Regions from separate parts of the Bradyrhizobium sp. CCBAU 53340 genome, predicted to be linked through region 4. Evidence: predicted binding sites of a transcription regulator. Region 4 holds the regulator's gene; each other region holds the start of a gene.
What was found. Region 4 encodes HrcA, which represses chaperone genes, less so after heat shock. Its sites were predicted from a motif close to GTTAGCACTCNCNNNNNGNGAGTGCTAAC; they were not measured.
Positions count from the first base shown of each region.

Region 1: the regulator HrcA is predicted to act here: its motif matches at 1,902-1,930, upstream of groES (co-chaperone GroES).
Region 2: the regulator HrcA is predicted to act here: its motif matches at 3,164-3,192, upstream of groES (co-chaperone GroES).
Region 3: the regulator HrcA is predicted to act here: its motif matches at 1,220-1,248, upstream of XH89_RS40435 (co-chaperone GroES).

Region 1 is NZ_CP030055.1:2,810,715-2,815,488, forward strand. Features, by position in the region: gene groL (chaperonin GroEL) at 1-1,498, opposite strand, end outside; gene groES (co-chaperone GroES) at 1,544-1,858, opposite strand; gene XH89_RS13235 (usg protein) at 2,257-2,544, shown strand; gene XH89_RS13240 (cupin domain-containing protein) at 2,714-3,253, shown strand; gene XH89_RS13245 (rhomboid family intramembrane serine protease) at 3,569-4,774, shown strand.
Region 2 is NZ_CP030055.1:6,939,260-6,944,033, reverse strand. Features, by position in the region: gene XH89_RS32915 (hypothetical protein) at 1-876, opposite strand, end outside; gene groL (chaperonin GroEL) at 1,023-2,654, opposite strand; gene groES (co-chaperone GroES) at 2,772-3,068, opposite strand; gene XH89_RS32900 (hypothetical protein) at 3,387-3,908, shown strand; gene XH89_RS32895 (protein phosphatase CheZ) at 4,095-4,774, opposite strand, start outside.
Region 3 is NZ_CP030056.1:831,798-836,571, forward strand. Features, by position in the region: gene groL (chaperonin GroEL) at 1-817, opposite strand, end outside; gene XH89_RS40435 (co-chaperone GroES) at 864-1,178, opposite strand; partial or broken gene XH89_RS41680 (IS3 family transposase) at 2,428-3,083, opposite strand; gene XH89_RS41960 (aminotransferase class I/II-fold pyridoxal phosphate-dependent enzyme) at 3,491-3,712, opposite strand; partial or broken gene XH89_RS41965 (DegT/DnrJ/EryC1/StrS family aminotransferase) at 3,784-3,963, opposite strand.
Region 4 is NZ_CP030055.1:182,710-187,483, reverse strand. Features, by position in the region: gene rph (ribonuclease PH) at 1-481, opposite strand, end outside; gene hrcA (heat-inducible transcriptional repressor HrcA) at 650-1,738, shown strand; gene grpE (nucleotide exchange factor GrpE) at 1,836-2,432, shown strand; gene pncA (bifunctional nicotinamidase/pyrazinamidase) at 2,599-3,321, opposite strand; gene XH89_RS00830 (hypothetical protein) at 3,468-4,409, opposite strand.

The DNA of each region.
Region 1 (4,774 bases), 2.6 Mb from region 4:
CCTTGGTCGGGTCGATGATGCCCTTCTTGACGAGGTCGGCATATTCGCCGGTCTGGGAATCGAAGCCGTAATTGTAGGCCTTGTTCTCCAGGATCTTGCCGACGATCACCGAGCCGTCTTCACCGGCGTTGATCGCGATCTGGCGAGCGGGAGCCGACAGTGCCTTGCGCACGATCTCGACGCCGGTCTTCTGGTCGTCGTTCTTGGTGCGCAGGCCCTTGAGCTGCTCGGAGGCACGGAGCAGGGCGACGCCGCCGCCCGGGACGATGCCTTCTTCCACAGCCGCGCGGGTCGCATGCATCGCGTCATCAACGCGATCCTTGCGCTCCTTCACCTCGACCTCGGTCGCGCCGCCGACGCGGATCACCGCGACGCCGCCAGCGAGCTTGGCGAGACGCTCCTGGAGCTTCTCACGGTCGTAGTCCGAGGTGGTTTCCTCGATCTGCGCCTTGATCTGGGCCACGCGCGCCTCGATGTCGGCCTTCTTGCCGGCGCCGTTGACGATCGTGGTGTTCTCCTTGTCGATCATCACCTTCTTGGCGCGACCGAGCATGTTGAGCGTGACGTTCTCAAGCTTGATGCCGAGATCTTCCGAGATCGCCTGGCCGCCGGTCAGGATCGCGATGTCCTGCAGCATGGCCTTGCGGCGATCGCCGAAGCCCGGAGCCTTGACGGCCGCGACCTTCAGGCCGCCGCGCAGACGGTTGACGACCAGGGTCGCGAGCGCTTCGCCTTCGACGTCCTCGGCGACGATGACCAGCGGCTTGCCGGTCTGCACCACGGCCTCGAGCAGCGGCAGCAGCTCGTTCAGCGAGGAGAGCTTCTTCTCGTTGATGAGGATGTAGGCGTCGTCCATCTCAACGCGCATCTTGTCGGCGTTGGTGACGAAGTAGGGCGAGATGTAGCCGCGGTCGAACTGCATGCCCTCGACGACGTCGAGCTCGGTCTCGAGCGACTTGGCTTCCTCGACGGTGATGACACCCTCGTTGCCGACCTTCTTCATGGCGTCGGAGAGGAACTTGCCGATCTCGGCATCGCCGTTGGCGGAGATGGTGCCGACCTGGGCGATCTCGTCGTTCGAGGTGACCTTCTTCGAGTTCTTCTCGAGGTCCGCCACGACGGCTTCGACCGCGAGGTCGATACCGCGCTTGAGGTCCATCGGGTTCATGCCGGCGGCAACCGACTTGGCGCCTTCCTTCACGATCGCGGCCGCGAGCACGGTGGCGGTGGTGGTGCCGTCGCCGGCCGCGTCAGCGGACTTGGAGGCGACTTCGCGCACCATCTGGGCGCCCATGTTCTCGAACTTGTCGTCGAGCTCGATCTCCTTGGCGACGGTGACGCCGTCCTTGGTGATGCGGGGGGCGCCGAACGACTTGTCGAGCACGACGTTGCGGCCCTTCGGACCGAGCGTGACCTTCACCGCGTTGGCGAGGATGTCGACGCCGCGCAGCATCTTGTCGCGCGCTTCAACCGAGAATTTGACTTCTTTGGCTGCCATCTGGATTTTTCCTTGAGGATTTTGACTGGAGGGAGAGAGGGGCTCTTAGGCCGCCTTCTTCTTGGAAGCGGGGACGTCGAGGACGCCCATGATGTCGCTTTCCTTCATGATCAGCAGGTCTTCGCCGTCGATCTTGACTTCAGTGCCGGACCACTTGCCGAACAGCACGCGGTCGCCGACCTTCAGGTCGATCGGGACCAGCTTGCCAGCTTCGTCGCGGCCACCGGGGCCAACGGCGACGACTTCACCCTGGGAGGGCTTTTCCTTGGCAGTGTCGGGAATGATGATGCCGCCAGCGGTCTTCTCTTCTGCGTCGATGCGCTTGACCACGACGCGGTCGTGAAGCGGACGGAATTTCATGCAGTCCTCCTAAGCATTTGCACGAGTTGAGGATTTCAACATTGTTAGCAATCTACGCTCGCGAGTGCCAGCGTAGGCGAAGGTGAAATAGGACAGGAATTTTGCGGGGGCAAGGGCTTCTAGCAGAAAAATCGGCACTCTGAAGGCCCAAGTGCCAGAAAGCTTTACCATCGTTAACCGATCTCGCAGGCCCTTTTGGAGGCCCCTTGGCACTGTATTAGCACGGAGCCGCTTCTGCTGCTAACGCATTGAATTTCAACAGCTTGTTAAACTTTTGGGCTTGAGATGAATTGTCAGTTTGCGTCACATTTCTCTCATGTGAGCGCATCGTTTCCGGGTGGCTCCCGGGGCACGGATCAAGCCACCCCCTGTATGCGCTCCTGCAAAGGAGGTTTGGCATGGGACTGCGCGTTGGGGGCGTTTCCGAGGACTTCCGGAAACAGATGCTGGGTTACGGGCTGACGACGGCACAAATTCTCTACCGGATGCCGGATCACCCCTCGCTGCTCCAGACCTACGTCTGGCAGAACTACGACACGTTTCCGAAATTCCCGGCGTTGACCGACTTCCTCGCGTTCTGGACCGAGAAGCTCGACGGCCCGCTGCATTCGGTGACGGTGGCGCATTCCAAGCTGATCAAGCCGGCCGAGCTGCGCGCCGTGGACGGCGTGTTCCGGTTGAACTGACGCAGACGCCGCTCTCGTAGGGTGGGCAAAGGCGCGGCTCTTCGCGCGCCGTGCCCACCATCTCTCCATGATCGCACACCGAACGTGCGCACGTTTGCGCTTTGCCCACCCTACAGGACCTGTTTCCGTGTTAGCCTTCCGCCCATAACAAACAACGGGAGGCCGGCCCATGGCCAAGAAAGCAAAATCGCGCAGCGCAGCCCAGACCGCGGTGAAGAAGCGGAGCGGCGCCAAGGCCGCATCACGATCCTCAGCGCGCAAGGCCGTGAAATCCAAGGCGCGCACGACGCCCACGAAAGCTGCTACGAAAAAGCCCGCCCGCCCGAAGCAGCGCATCGCCATCAGCCATCACCGCGAGGAAGACTTCAAAGCCGACGGCCTGCGCGCCTACGCGAGGTACCGCGACCTCGGCATCGCCGACGCGACCCATGGCCTCGCACAAGCTCACGTCATCCGCCTGCAAGGCCCGTGCGATCCCGCCGAAGTCTCAAAGCTTCACTTCCACGACGTCGACTTCCAGATGGTCTATGTGCTCAAGGGCTGGGTGAAGACCTACATGGACGGGCAGGGTGAGACCTTGATGACAGAAGGCAGCGCCTGGACCCAGCCGCCGAAGATCAAGCACATGATCCTGGATTATTCCGACGACGTCGAACTGCTGGAGGTGATCCTGCCGGCTGAGTTCAAGACGGTGGAGTTGAAGGCGTAGGAGCGGTCGGGAAGGGCACAGGTCTCTCCACTCGTTATTGCGAGGAGTCCTCGCGACGAAGCAATCCAGACTTTCTCCGCGGATGCAGACTGGATTGCTTCGCGGAGCCTGTCATCGGGCCGCGCGTTGCGCGGACCCGGTGGCTCGCAATGACGGCGGAGAGATTTACGGAACACGCAATCGCTAAAATGCACGCGATCCGCGACACCGGGCCGTTACTAGTTGGAAGGTTCCGGCCATCCGCAGCGCTGGCGGTAACCTCTCGAAAATACCTCTCGCATCAACTCAAGGTCGTAGAAATGCGGGAATGCTTTCATGGCGACCAACAGCTTTGGCCGACGCGGCGTCGCGGCACCAGCCCCAAGCCGATCGTTTCAACCCGCGCCGATCGCTCCTGCGGCCACGGACGATCGCGATCAAACCAGTGAGGGTTCGCTTTTTGCCGACAACAAGCTGCTGGCCGATATCCCCATCCTCACAATCGGCCTGATTTTCGGCCTGATGGCGATCTTCGCACTGCAACGCAGTCTGGCTGTCGACATTGCGCGCGACGGCTCACTTGATGTCCGCTCGTTGATTGCTCAGGGCGCGTCCGGCTACGACCTGGTTGTCGGACGAAACGAATGGTGGCGGATCGGACTGGCGCCGCTTCTGCATGGCAGCCAGTGGCACCTCATCGGCAACTGCGTTGCGCTGTTCATCGTTGGCGTCAGGGTGGAGAGCCTGATCGGCCGTGGCTGGTTTTCGCTGATCTTCGTCGTCAGTGCGTTGGCCGGTGAGGCCGCCTCGCTGCTGGGCAATGGCTCCGGCATGGTAGGCGTCGGCGCATCCGGCGCCATCACCGGGCTCATCGCCGCGCTGTTCGTTGCGAGCTTCGAGCCGGAGGCGGACGCCGAGACGACGATATCGAGGCTGAAGACGTCGCTCTTTTTCGGTGTTCCAGCGCTGCTGCCGCTTGCCTTTGGCGCCTCGGGCAATGTCAATTATTACGCCCATGGAGGCGGTGCGCTGGCTGGCGCTGCGCTTGCCATCACGCCGTGGCTCGCCTTCTGGTCCTATGACAGCCTGCCGCGAAGCGCCGGCCTGGTGTTGCTCGGAGGATTGGCCGGATCCCTGATCTGCGCCGGCTTCGCCGCTATTCATTATCGGTCCTACGTGGCTGACGTCGGGCAATATATCCGTGCCTCGGAAATGCCGGCGAGCACGCGCGAAATGGCCAGCCGATCCTCTGATTTCGTCAACCGCTATCCGAAAGACCCGCGAGCTCATGTGTTCCGTGCAATCTACTTCATTGAGCAAAACAGCCTCGGCCCTGCCGAGACGGAAGTGCAAACCGCGATGTCGCTCGCCGCTTCGGACGTGACGGGTGGGCCGGTGCGATCATTAGCCCAGGCCTTGTTGGCGCAGTTGCTGCTCGCGCGAGGACAGACCAGCGAGGCGAAGGCCATGGCGGCCGCGGTGTGCCGCGCCAAGCTGGGTGAGGTGCGTCGTATGCTGGAGAAGTCGAAATTGTGCGGTTGA
Region 2 (4,774 bases), 980 kb from region 4:
CTTCGCCGCAAGCGTCTTGCTCAGCACGCTGGCCACCGCGGTAGCGAGCTTGTCGCGGTTGATCTTGTCGCCGTCGCGCCAATCGGCGGCGGGGAGGCGGATGGTGCGGTCCATCTCGGCGAGTCCCGCGGTCCAGCCGGCGGCCGTGACGCCCGGCATCGCCTTGAATTTCGCCAGCAGTGCGGTCGCGCGCTCCGGATCGACTGACATGTTGATGGTCTGTTCGCCGGCGCGCAGTGCGTCGCAGCCGACACTGAGGCTTGCCAACGTCACCTCGACGTCCTGGCCCTTCAGGCTCTTCAGGAAGTCGGTCGCGTTATCCAGCTTGACCTTGACCGCGATCGCCTCCGGCGAGACTTCGGTGAAATCCTTCGGCTGGGGCGTGATGCCGTCGTCGGTGGTCTGGTTGTCCAGAAATTCCTTCTCGCTGAGGTCGGCATTGTCGGGCGAGGTCACCTCGGTCACGGTCTGGCCGATACCGATCTGGCCGCGGAACTCGAAGGTGTCGCCGGTCGGCTTGCGGGTGAGCTTGACCGTAACAGGCGCCTTGGCGCCGATGCTCGTGGTCGTGCCGGTCAGCGTCTGCCCGGAGACCTGGAGATTGACGACGAAGCGGTCCTTGCGATCGGAATTCTTGGCGACGGGGTAGCAGACGTCGAGCACGGCTGCGGTGACCGTCTTGCCCTGCCGCGTCTCCTTCAGGATGACGTCGGCATTGCCGTCCATCAGCCCGTCGATCGAGGTAAAATAGCGCGTCTCGATGCCGCCGGGCGCGGTGGTCTTCGGCGACAGCTTCATCTGGGCTGAGGCGACCTCGGGCGAAGCGGCAAGCAGGGCTGCCAGAAACCCAATCGAGCAAAACGAAAGTGCGCGCATCGACGAAATCCTTGAAAGGAAGCAGAATCGGCGCGCCACCGTAGTGGGTTTTGGCCACAGGTTGAATCGGAAAGCGCGCCTCAGGGTGCGCAAAAAAGAAGGCCGCCCGGAGGCGGCCTTCGCAATACCGTCAGGTGAGGATGGGCTTAGAAGCCGCCCATGCCGCCGCCGGCCGGCATGGCGGGCGCAGCTTCCTTCTTCGGCATCTCGGCGACCATGGCTTCGGTGGTCACCAGCAGGCCGGCGACGGAGGAGGCGTCCTGGAGCGCGGTGCGCACCACCTTGGCGGGATCGATGATGCCCTTCTCGATCATGTCGACATAGTCCTCGGTCTGGGCGTCGAAGCCGAAGGTCTCGGACTTGTTCTCCAGGATCTTGCCGACCACGATCGAGCCCTCAACGCCGGCGTTCTCGGAGATCTGGCGGATCGGAGCTTCCAGCGCCTTCAGCACGATGTTGATGCCGGCCTGAACGTCGGCATTGGCGTTGGTGAGACGGCCGACCGCCTTCTTGGCGCGCAGCAGCGTCACGCCGCCGCCGGGGACGATGCCTTCCTGCACCGCGGCGCGGGTGGCGTTGAGCGCGTCCTCAACGCGGTCCTTCTTCTCCTTGACCTCGATCTCGGTCGCGCCGCCGACGCGGATCACCGCGACGCCGCCGGCGAGCTTGGCGAGGCGCTCCTGGAGCTTCTCACGGTCGTAGTCCGAGGTGGTCTCCTCGATCTGGGCCTTGATCTGGCCGACGCGGGCCTCGATGTCGGGCTTCTTGCCGGCGCCGTTGACGATCGTGGTGTTCTCCTTGTCGATCACGACCTTCTTGGCGCGACCGAGCATCTTCACCGTGACGTTCTCGAGCTTCATGCCGAGGTCTTCGGAGATCAGCTGGCCGCCGGTCAGGATCGCGAGGTCTTCCAGCATGGCCTTGCGGCGATCGCCGAAGCCCGGTGCCTTGACGGCGGCGACCTTGAGGCCGCCACGCAGGCGGTTGACGACCAGGGTCGCCAGCGCCTCGCCCTCGACGTCCTCGGCGATGATGACGAGCGGCTTGCCCGACTGCACCACGGCTTCCAGCACCGGCAGCATGGCCTGCAGGCCGGACAGCTTCTTCTCGTGCAGGAGGATGTAGGCGTCCTCGAGCTCGGCGGTCATCTTCTCTGGGTTGGTGACGAAGTAGGGGCTGAGATAGCCGCGGTCGAATTTCATGCCCTCGACGATATCGACTTCGGTGTCGAGCGACTTGTTTTCCTCGACGGTGATGACGCCCTCGTTGCCGACCTTCTGCATCGCCTGGGCGATCATCTTGCCGATGGCGGCGTCGCCGTTGGCCGAGATGGTGCCGACCTGGGCGACCTCGGAGGAGGCGGCAACGGGCTTGGCGCGCTTCTCGATGTCCTTGATGACGGCGTGGACCGCGGTGTCGATGCCGCGCTTGAGGTCCATCGGGTTCATGCCGGCGGCAACCGCCTTGGCGCCTTCGCGCACGATGGCCTGGGCCAGCACAGTCGCGGTGGTGGTGCCGTCGCCCGCGAGGTCGTTGGTCTTGGAGGCGACCTCACGCACCATCTGGGCGCCCATGTTCTCGAACTTGTCCTCGAGCTCGATCTCCTTGGCGACGGTGACGCCGTCCTTGGTGATGCGGGGCGCACCGAACGACTTCTCGATGACGACATTGCGGCCCTTCGGGCCGAGCGTCACCTTGACGGCGTTGGCGAGAATGTCGACGCCGCGCAGCATGCGATCGCGCGCGTCTCCGGAGAATTTGACGTCCTTGGCAGCCATTGTCTGCAATCCCTATAGTGTCTTGATGTGTCGTGCTTGGTGATATCAGGCTGAATGATGGATGCCCGGACCTGATGATCCGGGCATGGCATTCAGCGGCCGTTCAGGCTGATGGCCCTAGGCCATCACGCCCATGATGTCCGACTCCTTCATGATCAGGAGCTCTTCGTTGTCGATCTTGACCTCGGTGCCCGACCACTTGCCGAACAGCACACGGTCGCCGACCTTGAGGTCGATCGGGATTAGCTTGCCAGCCTCGTCACGGCCGCCGGGGCCGACGGCGACGACCTCGCCCTGGGACGGCTTTTCCTTGGCGGTGTCGGGGATGATGATGCCGCCCTTGGTCTTTTCCTCGGCGTCGATACGTTTGACCACGACACGGTCATGCAGCGGACGAAATTTGGACTTAGCCATGACGTTTCCCTTTGGAGGCTCGCTTTTCGATAAGCAGCGGAAGTGGATGAGGGCGGCGCTTCCGTCCTTCCTCTTCCCGAGGGCTGAACGGCGCGCTTAGCAATCGGTCTTTCCGAGTGCTAATAGTGCGCAGGGGATATGGCTTGGCTGCGATCCTGTCAAGCAAAGGTGGTTAAGCGATTGGTGAGGCGGATATAGGATGGTGGCATTGGAAACTTGTTCGGGGCTCCGGCGTATCAAAGGACGTCATTGCTCCGGCAGCGGTTTTGCGCTTGGCTGCGGGATGGGTGTGGCCATGGTCTTGTTCGGGGGGATGCCATGATCAGTTCAGCTCACGCGCGCACGGTCGCCAATCTGGCCGCCGCTTCTTGTCTGGCGCTGCTGCTCGGCGCCTGCGGCGGCGGCATGAGCCTGCCGTCCTTCTCGTCGTCCCAGCCGGCGCCCGAGGCCGAGCCCGGTACCGCGCCGGAAATGCCGGCCTCGATCCGCGCCGACGAGATCGTCGGCCGCTGGGGCCTGGCCTCGTTCCAGAACCCGGCCGATCGTGCCCGCACCGAGGCGGCCGCAAGGGCCCAGTGCAAGAATCCTTACGTGATCGGCGCCGGTTCCTCCGGCGGCGTGATCATGCATCTGGCCGACCAGGCGACGCCCCAGGAGCTGCGGCTGAAGGGCTCGCCGAGCGGCAAGAACTATATCGGCCCTTCCGGTCCGACGCCGGGTGAGCAGGACCGCGAGATCGTCTCCTTCGACGGCCGCGTCATGATCACCCGCTTCGTCGACAAGGACGCCGCCACCCGCTACGGCAACATGGTCTACGTCCGCTGCGCGCCGCGGGCGTAATCTGTCTTCTCCGTCATGCCCCGGCTTGACCGGGGCATCCAGTACGCCGCGGCTTCTCGGCCCTAGCCTCGCTGTCTCTGGAATACTGGATCGCCCGGTCAAGCCGGGCGATGACAGTTGAGGGGTCCCCAAAACAAGAAACGCCGGCTTGCGCCGGCGTTTTGCTGATCTGTCCGTCGCGCTTGCTCAGTCGAACAGCGCGTCGATGTCGTCCTGCGAGGCGTGGCCGACGTCGCCGGCGAGCTTCGGGCCGTTGAGAAGCTTTTCGTCTTCGCTGCGATTGTCGACCTGGGTCGGCACGTGGGACTTGATGGCGTCGACGCCGCCCCAGATGTCCATCATCGCATTGATGTGCTGCTCGATGAACTTCATCGTGTTCATGACCTTGCTGATGCGCTGGCCGGTCAGGTCCTGGAAGTTGCAGGCCTCGAAGATCGAGATGACGCGTTCCTGGATGTCGTCGGCGAGCCGCTTCTGCTGATCAACCGAGTCGACCTTGGACATCGCGCTCGCGGCCTGGTCGATCGACTCCGCGGCTTCGAGGATCTGCTGGGTCGCCTGCTCGGTGCCGCCGACCACCGCGCCGAGCTCGCCATTGACCTTGGCCATCTCGCCGCCGTCGAAGCTCTTGCCGTGCAGGGTCGCGATCTCGCGCTTGGTGCGGTCGATGGCGTCGTGAATGAGGTCGAGCTCGACCTTCAGCTTCTCGCACTGCTCGATTTGGGCGCGGTAGGTATCCAGCAACGCTCGCGTATCGGCAATTTCCTGCGCCACGACAGCGTCGCTCGGCGGCATTGCGACCTGGCTGCTCCGTGCCATCTGTGCGCGGATTGCACGCAGCTCCGCCATGATCTCGCTGTGCATCG
Region 3 (4,774 bases), on a different replicon from region 4:
CCTTCAGGCCGCCGCGCAGACGGTTCACAACAAGCGTGGCCAAGGCCTCGCCTTCGACGTCCTCGGCGACGATGACCAGCGGCTTGCCGGTCTGCACCACGGCCTCGAGCAGCGGCAGCAGCTCGTTCAGCGAGGAGAGCTTCTTCTCGTTGATGAGGATGTAGGCGTCGTCCATCTCAACGCGCATCTTGTCGGCGTTGGTGACGAAGTAGGGCGAGATGTAGCCGCGGTCGAACTGCATGCCCTCGACGACGTCGAGCTCGGTCTCGAGCGACTTGGCTTCCTCGACGGTGATGACACCCTCGTTGCCGACCTTCTTCATGGCGTCGGAGAGGAACTTGCCGATCTCCTGGTCGCCGTTGGCCGAGATGGTGCCGACCTGGGCGATCTCGTCGTTCGAGGTGACCTTCTTGGAGTTCTTCTGGAGGTCTGCAACCACAGCCTCGACCGCGAGGTCGATACCGCGCTTGAGGTCCATCGGGTTCATGCCGGCGGCGACCGACTTGGCGCCTTCCTTCACGATCGCCTGGGCCAGCACGGTGGCGGTGGTGGTGCCGTCGCCGGCCGCGTCAGCGGACTTCGAGGCGACTTCGCGCACCATCTGGGCGCCCATGTTCTCGAACTTGTCGTCGAGCTCGATCTCCTTGGCGACGGTGACGCCGTCCTTGGTGATGCGGGGAGCGCCGAACGACTTGTCGAGCACGACGTTGCGGCCCTTCGGACCGAGCGTGACCTTCACCGCGTTGGCGAGGACGTCGACGCCGCGCAGCATCTTGTCGCGCGCTTCAACCGAGAATTTGACTTCTTTGGCTGCCATCTGGAATTTTCCTTAAGGTGTTTGACTGGAGGGAGGAGGGAGGCTCTTAAGCCGCCTTCTTCTTGGACTCGGCGACCTCGAGAACGCCCATCACGTCGCTCTCCTTCATGATCAGCAGGTCCTGGCCGTCGATCTTGACCTCGGTGCCGGACCACTTGCCGAACAGCACGCGGTCGCCGACCTTCAGGTCGATCGGGATCAGCTTGCCAGCTTCGTCGCGGCCACCGGGGCCGACGGCGACGACTTCGCCCTGGGAGGGCTTTTCCTTGGCAGTGTCGGGAATGATGATGCCGCCAGCGGTCTTCTCTTCTGCGTCGATGCGCTTGACCACGACGCGGTCGTGAAGCGGACGGAATTTCATGCAGTCCTCCTAATATTTGCACGAGTTGAGACTTCAACCTTGTGAGCAATCGATGCCTACGAGTGCTAGCGCAGACGCAGCTGAAATAGGACGGGGCTTCTACAGGAGCAAGAGCTTCCAGCAAAAAATCACACTCAGAAGTCGTCTCTGCCAGAATCATTTATCGTAGCTAACTGGCCCGGCCGCTATTAGCGCAGTGTGAGGTTGCCCTGCTCGGCCGAGGTCTGCACGATTTCGCGGCGGATGCTCTTGGCCTGGAAGAACGCTCAGACATTGGTGCGCTCGAGAGTCTTAGTAGTTGCTAAAGCCATTCTTGGTCTCATTGACTGCTCGGATACGGCTCCGGCCGAAACGAACCCTAGCGCTGATGAACGCGCGACGTAACAGGAGTTCGCCGGGCTTGCTTCAGTGGACGGAATTCTCATCGAGTTAGCCGCGACATCCGCAACAGCCAAGGAGTGTGAACAGGTTCGGGATGCCGTCTCGTTCTAGGCAAGCCGATCTTGAAAAATAGCGCCTTTTTTCATCTCGCTCCATCGCTAACCTTGGCAGTTGACCGGAGCTGGATGAAAGCGGCCAGGGGCCGGCGGCGACCTCTTCAAGGAGCTGAACGAAACGCCCGCGCGGGAGAACTGAATCAAGACGAGATCAGCGCTCACGCAAAGTTCAATCGCGCTTCGTCCGCCCTTCTTCCGCGGTGATGCTGATGATCGTATACGCATGCTTCTCGCGTCTTATATTGCGACGAGATGGGCTTCCGGGGAGGCAACGAGATGCAACGCCCCCGGTTTCACCGCATCTTCTTCAGACCGCTCGCGAAGAGTGGGGGCGGCACACGACTGGATCGGGGGATACGCCGAGTCCGCCCCCGCATCACCTTGAGAGGATTGGTGACGCGAGTTTGAAGGTAGCAAACAAGGCGATAGCGTAGCTACTGCAACTATCTCACACCAGGATGGCTCGCATGAGGGTTGAATCGGCCGTGGCGATAGGTTGTATGCTGTTGGGTCCTCGGGTGTCCCGGCTGTGCGGAGAGAAGAAATGCCGATTGTCACGACAGCGAGCGCAAGTGACGGACAAAGAACATTGCAGACAAGACGAAAGATGTGGTTCGGAGCCTAACATCCATCAGCAACAATGCTTCGATTTTCGCCGTTAGTCGCCCCGCTCAACGCGGTCTTCAATCTCGATAGTGCGTCAGACTGACCTCTTTTTGCGCTCTGATCTTCCCCCGAGAAAGCGGACGGGTTTAAGCGGCTTTTAGCTCCATCTCGATCGGAGGGATATATCCGATGGCGGAATAGAGCCTGGTTCGATTGGAGAAGCCCGCGATGAAGGCGAAGATGTCGCGCCGGGCTTCGGCACGGGTCTGGTACTGACGATGATGAACGAGCTCGGTCTTGAGGGTGTGGAAGAACCTCTCCATCGGGGCATTGTCGTAGCAGTCGATGCGTCAGGCCCGCGGCGGTAAGGGCCGCGCGATACTCGTGTGAAGCGTACTGCACTCCGCGATCGGAATGATGGACCAATCCGGCGTCCGGCCGCTGCTGGCGAAGCGCCATCGTCAGTGCGGAGGAGACGAGTTCGACCCGCATGTGATCCGGCATCGCCCAACCGACGATCTTGCGGCTGAAGAGGTCCATGACGGCTGCCAGGTACAGCCAGTCCTCCGCCGTGGGACGTAGGTGATATCGGCCAGCCAGACCCGGTTTGGGGCCGCGGCGGTGAAGTCGCGCGCGATCAGGTTTGGTGCGATCGGCAGATTGTGGCGACTGTCGGTGGTGCGGACGCGACATGGCGGCGCCATGATCGCCCGAATGCCATGCCGTCGCATCAGCCGTTCGATCCGGCCACGGCTGGCCCACGTCCCCGCGTCCGCAGGGCGGCGTGGACTCGAGAACTGCCGCTGGCTGCTCTCGCGATGGACCTGCCGGATCTCGGCATCGGCGTCGCCTGCGTGGTGGGCCGCCACGCCGCCGATGCCGGCTCCTGCCGGAATTTGTCTATCCAGCGGCGCAGCACCGCGCAGACCGAGCTCCTTGGCGACCGATCCGATCGATCGACCACTCGATACCGCCAGTTCAACGGCCTAGCGTTTGTAGTCCTCTGTGAACCATCGAAGTTGACGTTCTGGCATTCGATACCTCCGGGCTCTCTGAGCTACTACAGGTGTCCACTTATTCGGAGGAGGTGCAGAAGTCCTATCTCACGAGCGTCAGAAAGGCGCCGATGCATCAGCCGCTCAGAGCAGCCGTCATGGATTTTGAGGTGGTGCATGATCGCGTGCTGCGCGATCACATTGGCGTTCGAGGTCATATGTCCCTGCAACTTCCTGGCCGCAGAAACGATCTCCGGGGGGCTGCTAAATAGCCCAGTCGCCAGCGAGTGATCGCCAGTTCCTTGGAGAAAGCGTTGACCAGGATCGTCCGTGAACGTACGCCGGGCTGCGCCATGACAATCGATTCATGGCGCTCACGAGTGAATACGAAGCTGGAATAGCATTCGTCGGAAAAGATCCATAACTGGTAGTTGATGCGAGGCCTCCGATAGCTCGAAGGGTACTTCGATCATAGACTGCACCAGTAGGATTGTTGGGCGAGTTGACGATAATGGATTTCGTGCGCGGTGTACCAGCGGCGCGGATTGCGTCAATATCGGAATTATATCGGGGCGGGCGGGCATCAACGAACACGGGTTTTGCGCCAGCGAGAAGAACCTGGGACGGGAATGTCGGCCGGCAGGGACGAATGGCGATGGCCTCGTCACCCGGATCCAGCAGAGCCAACGCAACATTGAGCAGCCCTTGTTTTGCATCCGCTTCGAGACTCTAACTGCCGCTGGATGAACATTCAGTGGCAGGTCAGCAGTTATAACGATATCGTTCAAATGCCAGCCGATGCCGGTTTCCGATGACAGCTTTTCGGCAACGGCGCTGCGAAGCGGCGTCAGGCCGATGGCATCCGTATAGCGGTTTATCTTGGCCTTGATGGCGGCAATTGCCCCCTCGCGGGCCGATGATGGTGGATCGATGATCACTTCACCCGCCGCCAGATCGATGATCGGACGGCGCCATCGGCAGCTAACTTAGCTGCGTCACGAGCGGCGGCAGTGCCCGAACCTAAAAGCAAAGACAGTGGTTGCGCCAGCAGGCGCTCCTCCTGAGCTGATTGTGGTCTTTCACGATCGAACCACTCGGCCGCATTTCGCGATCTGCTCAGTCATAGGTCGCGCTTCGATTACGGCGAACTCCGCAGCAGATGAAGCCTCATAGCCACTCGAGATAGGCGCTCCCTCCTCAATCCAGGCAATGCGTCCTTTCGATTGAAAAGGGCAGCAGAACGTCCTCCCGCCGGAGTATCGGAAACCGCAACGCCAAACCAATGTGCTCGAAACCGCTACTGAGGCGGTGTTCACCAACAGCGCGCGAGCGACTCCGTCGTGGCCAATCGGCGTGGCACATCGGTGGAATGTGGAACCTGCGCGCCGGATGATCGTGTCAGCGAGCCGATCACGCCCTTCCACGCTAAAGGAGAGGACGCACTGACCGTGCTGCATTTCTGCGGTCGATTGTACAGCGCATTGATCACGTGCATTGG
Region 4 (4,774 bases):
CGGCGACGTTGTCGCGCATTACATTGGCCTTGATCATGTTGCGCGCCTTCATCCAGTTGATGCAGTCGGCGAGCGCGACCCAGGCACCGGTGATCGAGGCCGTGCGGGTGCCGCCGTCGGCCTGGAGTACGTCGCAATCGACCGTAATCTGGCGTTCGCCGAGCGCTTCGAGATCGACGATGGTGCGCAATGAGCGGCCGATCAGGCGCTGGATCTCGACGGTGCGGCCGCTCTGCTTGCCAGCAGCGGCTTCGCGGCGGGTGCGTTCGGAGGTCGCGCGCGGCAGCATGCCGTACTCGGCGGTGACCCAGCCACGGCCCTGGCCCTTCAGCCACGGCGGCAGGCGGTCTTCCAGCGTGGCGGTCACCAGCACATGGGTGTCGCCGAATTTCACCAGGCAGGAGCCTTCCGCATATTTGACCACGCCACGCTCCAGCGTCACGGGGCGCAATTCGTCGGGCGCACGGCGGCTTGGCCGCATGGGAAATCCTCCAGAACTCATGGGGTAGGGCTGTTCGCGGTGCTTGTAGGGGGGGTGACGGTGGGCAGCAAGGCTTTTTCACCCCCTGATACCCACCCCGCAAACGCCACGCTTGTCAGAACCGTCCTGGATGGACAAATTATGAGCATCTGACAGGAGTTGCCGTCTGTGGCCCATCACGATCCGATCCATCTGATCGCGCCGCGCGCAGGCCTCGCCCAGCTCAACGAGCGTTCCCGCGACATCTTTCGTCAAATTGTCGAAAGCTATCTCGCGACCGGCGAGCCGGTCGGCTCGCGCAACATTTCCCGCCTGATCGCGATGCCGCTGTCGCCGGCCTCGGTCCGCAATGTCATGGCCGATTTGGAACAGCTCGGCCTGATCTATGCGCCTCACACCTCGGCCGGCCGGCTGCCGACGGAACTCGGCCTGCGTTTCTTCGTCGACGCCCTGATGCAGGTCGGCGACCTCAACGAGGCCGAACGGCAGTCGATCCAGAGCCAGCTCGCGACCGTCGGCCACGCCCAATCCGTCGAAGCGGCGCTGGATCAGGCGCTGACCCGGCTCTCCGGCCTCACGCGCGCCGCAGCCGTGGTTCTGACGCCCAAATCCAATGCGCGGCTGAAACACATCGAATTCGTCCGGCTGGAACCGGAAAAAGCGCTGGTGATCCTGGTCGGCGAGGACGGCCAGGTCGAAAACCGCGTGCTGACGCTGCCGCCGGGGGTTCCCTCCTCGGCCATCACCGAGGCCGGCAATTTCCTCAACGCGCGGATTCGCGGCCGGACGCTCGCTGAGGCGCGGCTCGAGCTGGAGACCGCGCTCGGCGAGGCACGTGCCGAACTCGACCAATTGGCGCAAAAGGTGATTTCGGCCGGGATTGCCAGCTGGTCGGGCGGCGAGAACGAGGACCGCCAGCTCATCGTCCGTGGCCACGCCAATCTGCTGGAAGACCTGCACGCGCTTGAGGATCTGGAGCGCGTTCGCCTGCTGTTCGACGATCTCGAGACCAAGCGTGGCGTGATCGACCTCTTGGGCCGCGCCGAAACCGCCGAAGGCGTGCGGATTTTCATCGGCAGCGAGAACAAGCTGTTTTCCCTGTCGGGCTCCTCCACCATCATCTCGCCCTATCGGGATGCCGCCGGCCGCATTGTCGGCGTTTTGGGCGTGATCGGGCCGACGCGGCTGAATTATGCGCGGGTGATCCCGACGGTGGACTACGCCGCCCGCATCGTTAGCCGCCTTCTGGGGGGCTGACCGGCATTTGCGCTGATCACGGGCGCTTGATTTTCAGCGCCCGAAGCACGATATCCGGGCCAGAAAACCTCCCCTGAGCGAGTTCGAGAAGCAGCCGATGACCGATCCAACCCGGCAACCCGAAGACACGACCGGCGAGCCCGTGGTGTCAAAGCCCTACATCATGCCCGACGATCCCGAGCCCGGCTCCGTCGAGCTGCTGCAGAAAGAAGCCGCCGAGGCGCGCGACCGCATGCTGCGGACGCTGGCCGAGATGGAGAATCTGCGCAAGCGCACCGCCAAGGAAGTCGCCGACTCCAAGCTTTACGGCATCACCGGCTTTGCCCGTGACGTGCTCGAGATCGCCGACAACCTCCAGCGCGCGCTCGATGCCGTTCCGGCTGAAGCGCGGGCGGCGGCCGATCCCGGCCTGACCGCACTGATCGAGGGCGTCGAACTCACCGAGCGCTCGCTACTCAGCGCGCTGGAAAAGCACGGCGTGAAGAAGCTCGATCCGCAGGGCCAGAAGTTCGATCCGAACTTCCATCAGGCGATGTACGAAGTGCCTGACGCGTCTGTGCCGGCTGGCACCGTGGTCCAGGTCATGCAGGCCGGCTACACCATCGGCGAGCGCGTGCTGCGCCCGGCGCTGGTTGGCGTCGCCAAGGGCGGCGCGAAGCCCGCGCCCGCTGCGAACAGCAACGAAGCGAACTGAGCTCTCAACCCTCATGGTGAGGAGGCGCGAAGCGCCGTCTCCGGACGATGCTTCGCATCGCCGGGAGAACTATGAAGGCCGAGCTGTAGCAGCGGGGCCTTTCATCCTTCGAGACGCGCGCTAAGTAGCGCGCTCCTCAGGATGAGGGACGCGCAGTTTTCGCGCCTTACGCGCTGACCGCGATATCCGCAGACTGAATCCGCTTCACGCCGGCCTTGGCCATGTCGGCCCAGGCCTTGGCCAGCGAGCCCTGCGTGTCGATGCCGCGGCAAGCGTCTTCCACGACATAGACCTCGAAGCCGGCCTTGCGCGCATCGAGCGCGGTCCAGGCAACACAGAAATCCGTCGCGAGACCTGCAACGAAGACGCGCTTGATCTTGCGCGACTTCAGATAGGCGGCAAGGCCTGTCGTTGTCTTGCCGTCGGCTTCGAGGAACGCCGAATAGCTGTCGACGTCCTTGTGAAAGCCCTTGCGGATGATGAGCTCGGCCTGCGGGATCGAGAGGTCCTTCGACAGCGAGGCGCCGTCGGTGCCCTGCACGCAATGGTCGGGCCACAGCACCTGCTTGCCATAGGGCAGATCGATCGTCTCGAACGGCTTCTTGCCGGAGTGTACTGACGCAAACGAAACGTGGCCGGGCGTGTGCCAGTCCTGCGTCATCACCACGTTCGCGAAACCTTTCGCGATCTTGTTGATGACAGGCACGACCTGCTCGCCTTCCTTCACCGCGAGACTGCCGCCCGGCAGGAAGCAGTTTTGCACGTCGATCACGAGCAGCGCGGAAGTGTCGTCCGGCTTGATGGAAGCCGCGGCGAAAAGAACGGATGGAACGAGGCTCGCAAGCGCCGTGGTCCCCAGCGCGGCCAAGATCTGTCGTCGATCAAGCATCGTCAGCCTCCCCTCAAGATGATCCAGTGGGGGCAAGCCTAGTTCCGTTCGTGTACGAACAAAAGCCCGAAAATGCAGCCGGTTTTGGTGAGAGGTTGGGCTGCTAGCTCATGTCGCCGGGACGACACGGAGTATGTGGGACCGTCCTAGCCCTTCGGCTGGATGCCGTCGCGAACGGCGCGGAAGCGGGTGAAGGCGTCCGACCACTGGTCACGCGGCGCGCTGGCGATGATGCGCAGCGAGGCGGCGCCGCCCGAGAAGCGAATCCACTGCACCACGGTGACAGGCGTCTTGTCCTTGCCGCTGACGCCATCGATCCGGGTCTCGAAGCCCTGCAGGCCGTTGATGCGGATTGGCTCGGACATGGTGACGCGGGATTCGCGCACGCCGGGAATCTGAAGCGCGGCCTCCTGGGCGAAACGGGCACGGTCGTCGGCGGCCTGCGGGGTCGCGCCGATCAGGCCAAGGATCATGAACGGCTTGGATTCATAGCCTGCGCTCTCGTTGCCGTCGGCCAGGATGATGCTGGAGCCCGGGACCAGCGTGCGGACGTCCTTGAAGCCTGCGAGCTCGGTGATCTTGAACGGCATCAGCCCGAGCTGTTCTTCCGCCGACACCTCCTTGCGGGTCACGACGGTCGCAAACATCTGCTTCACCGCCTCGTCGGTGTAGATCTTCGAGGCCTTCTCGGGGACCTGCACCGCGACATAGCCGGAGAAGCCGGCGCCCGGCACGATCATCGAATAGCGCTTCACCGGGGTCTCGCCGGACTTGCCGCTCTCGGTGGTGAAATAGGCAAGGCCCGCCGGCGTCTCGATCTTGTCCGGCTTGACGCCGTTGCTGCCGGCCGGATTTGCATTGAAGGAGGCCACGACTTCGCCATAGGCGGCCGGCGGCAGCTCGGTGACCAGCACCTTGACACTGCCATCCTCGCTCTCGAAGCCCGGGAAAGTCTTGGCCGTGTTCAGTCCGATCAGCGGCACCATGCCGAGGCGCAGGCCAGGCGGATAAATGGCATCGGCAGCGAGCGCCGGAAACGCTGAGACAATAAGAACGGCGAGCGCAACGAGGGGGCGGGTCAGCTTCATGGGCACTCTGATTGGTTCACATTGAGGCCGTTCAATGGTCGGCCATTGGGCCGCTTTGTCGCGCGAAGCAGCCCCTTGACGAGGCTGTCCGGCCGGAGCGCCTTTTAGCGGGTTTGGCCCGCCGGTAACAGGGCGGGCTGGTCCAATGGCGGGGCGGGCCGAGGCCCGGACCTGTTAATATTTCCTCACCCGCAAGGTCGGTGAAGCCCGGATAGGATCTTCCAAAACCCGATGTTTTCACGGCTGAAACTTGCGTTCGGTCCTTGCGGCCCCCTCCCCCCCTCCTATATGAGCCTCAACCATCGCAATCTCGCGAATGTTTGATCTTAGGGGGTTTCGGATTGGGTGCCTTCTGGGCCCAACCA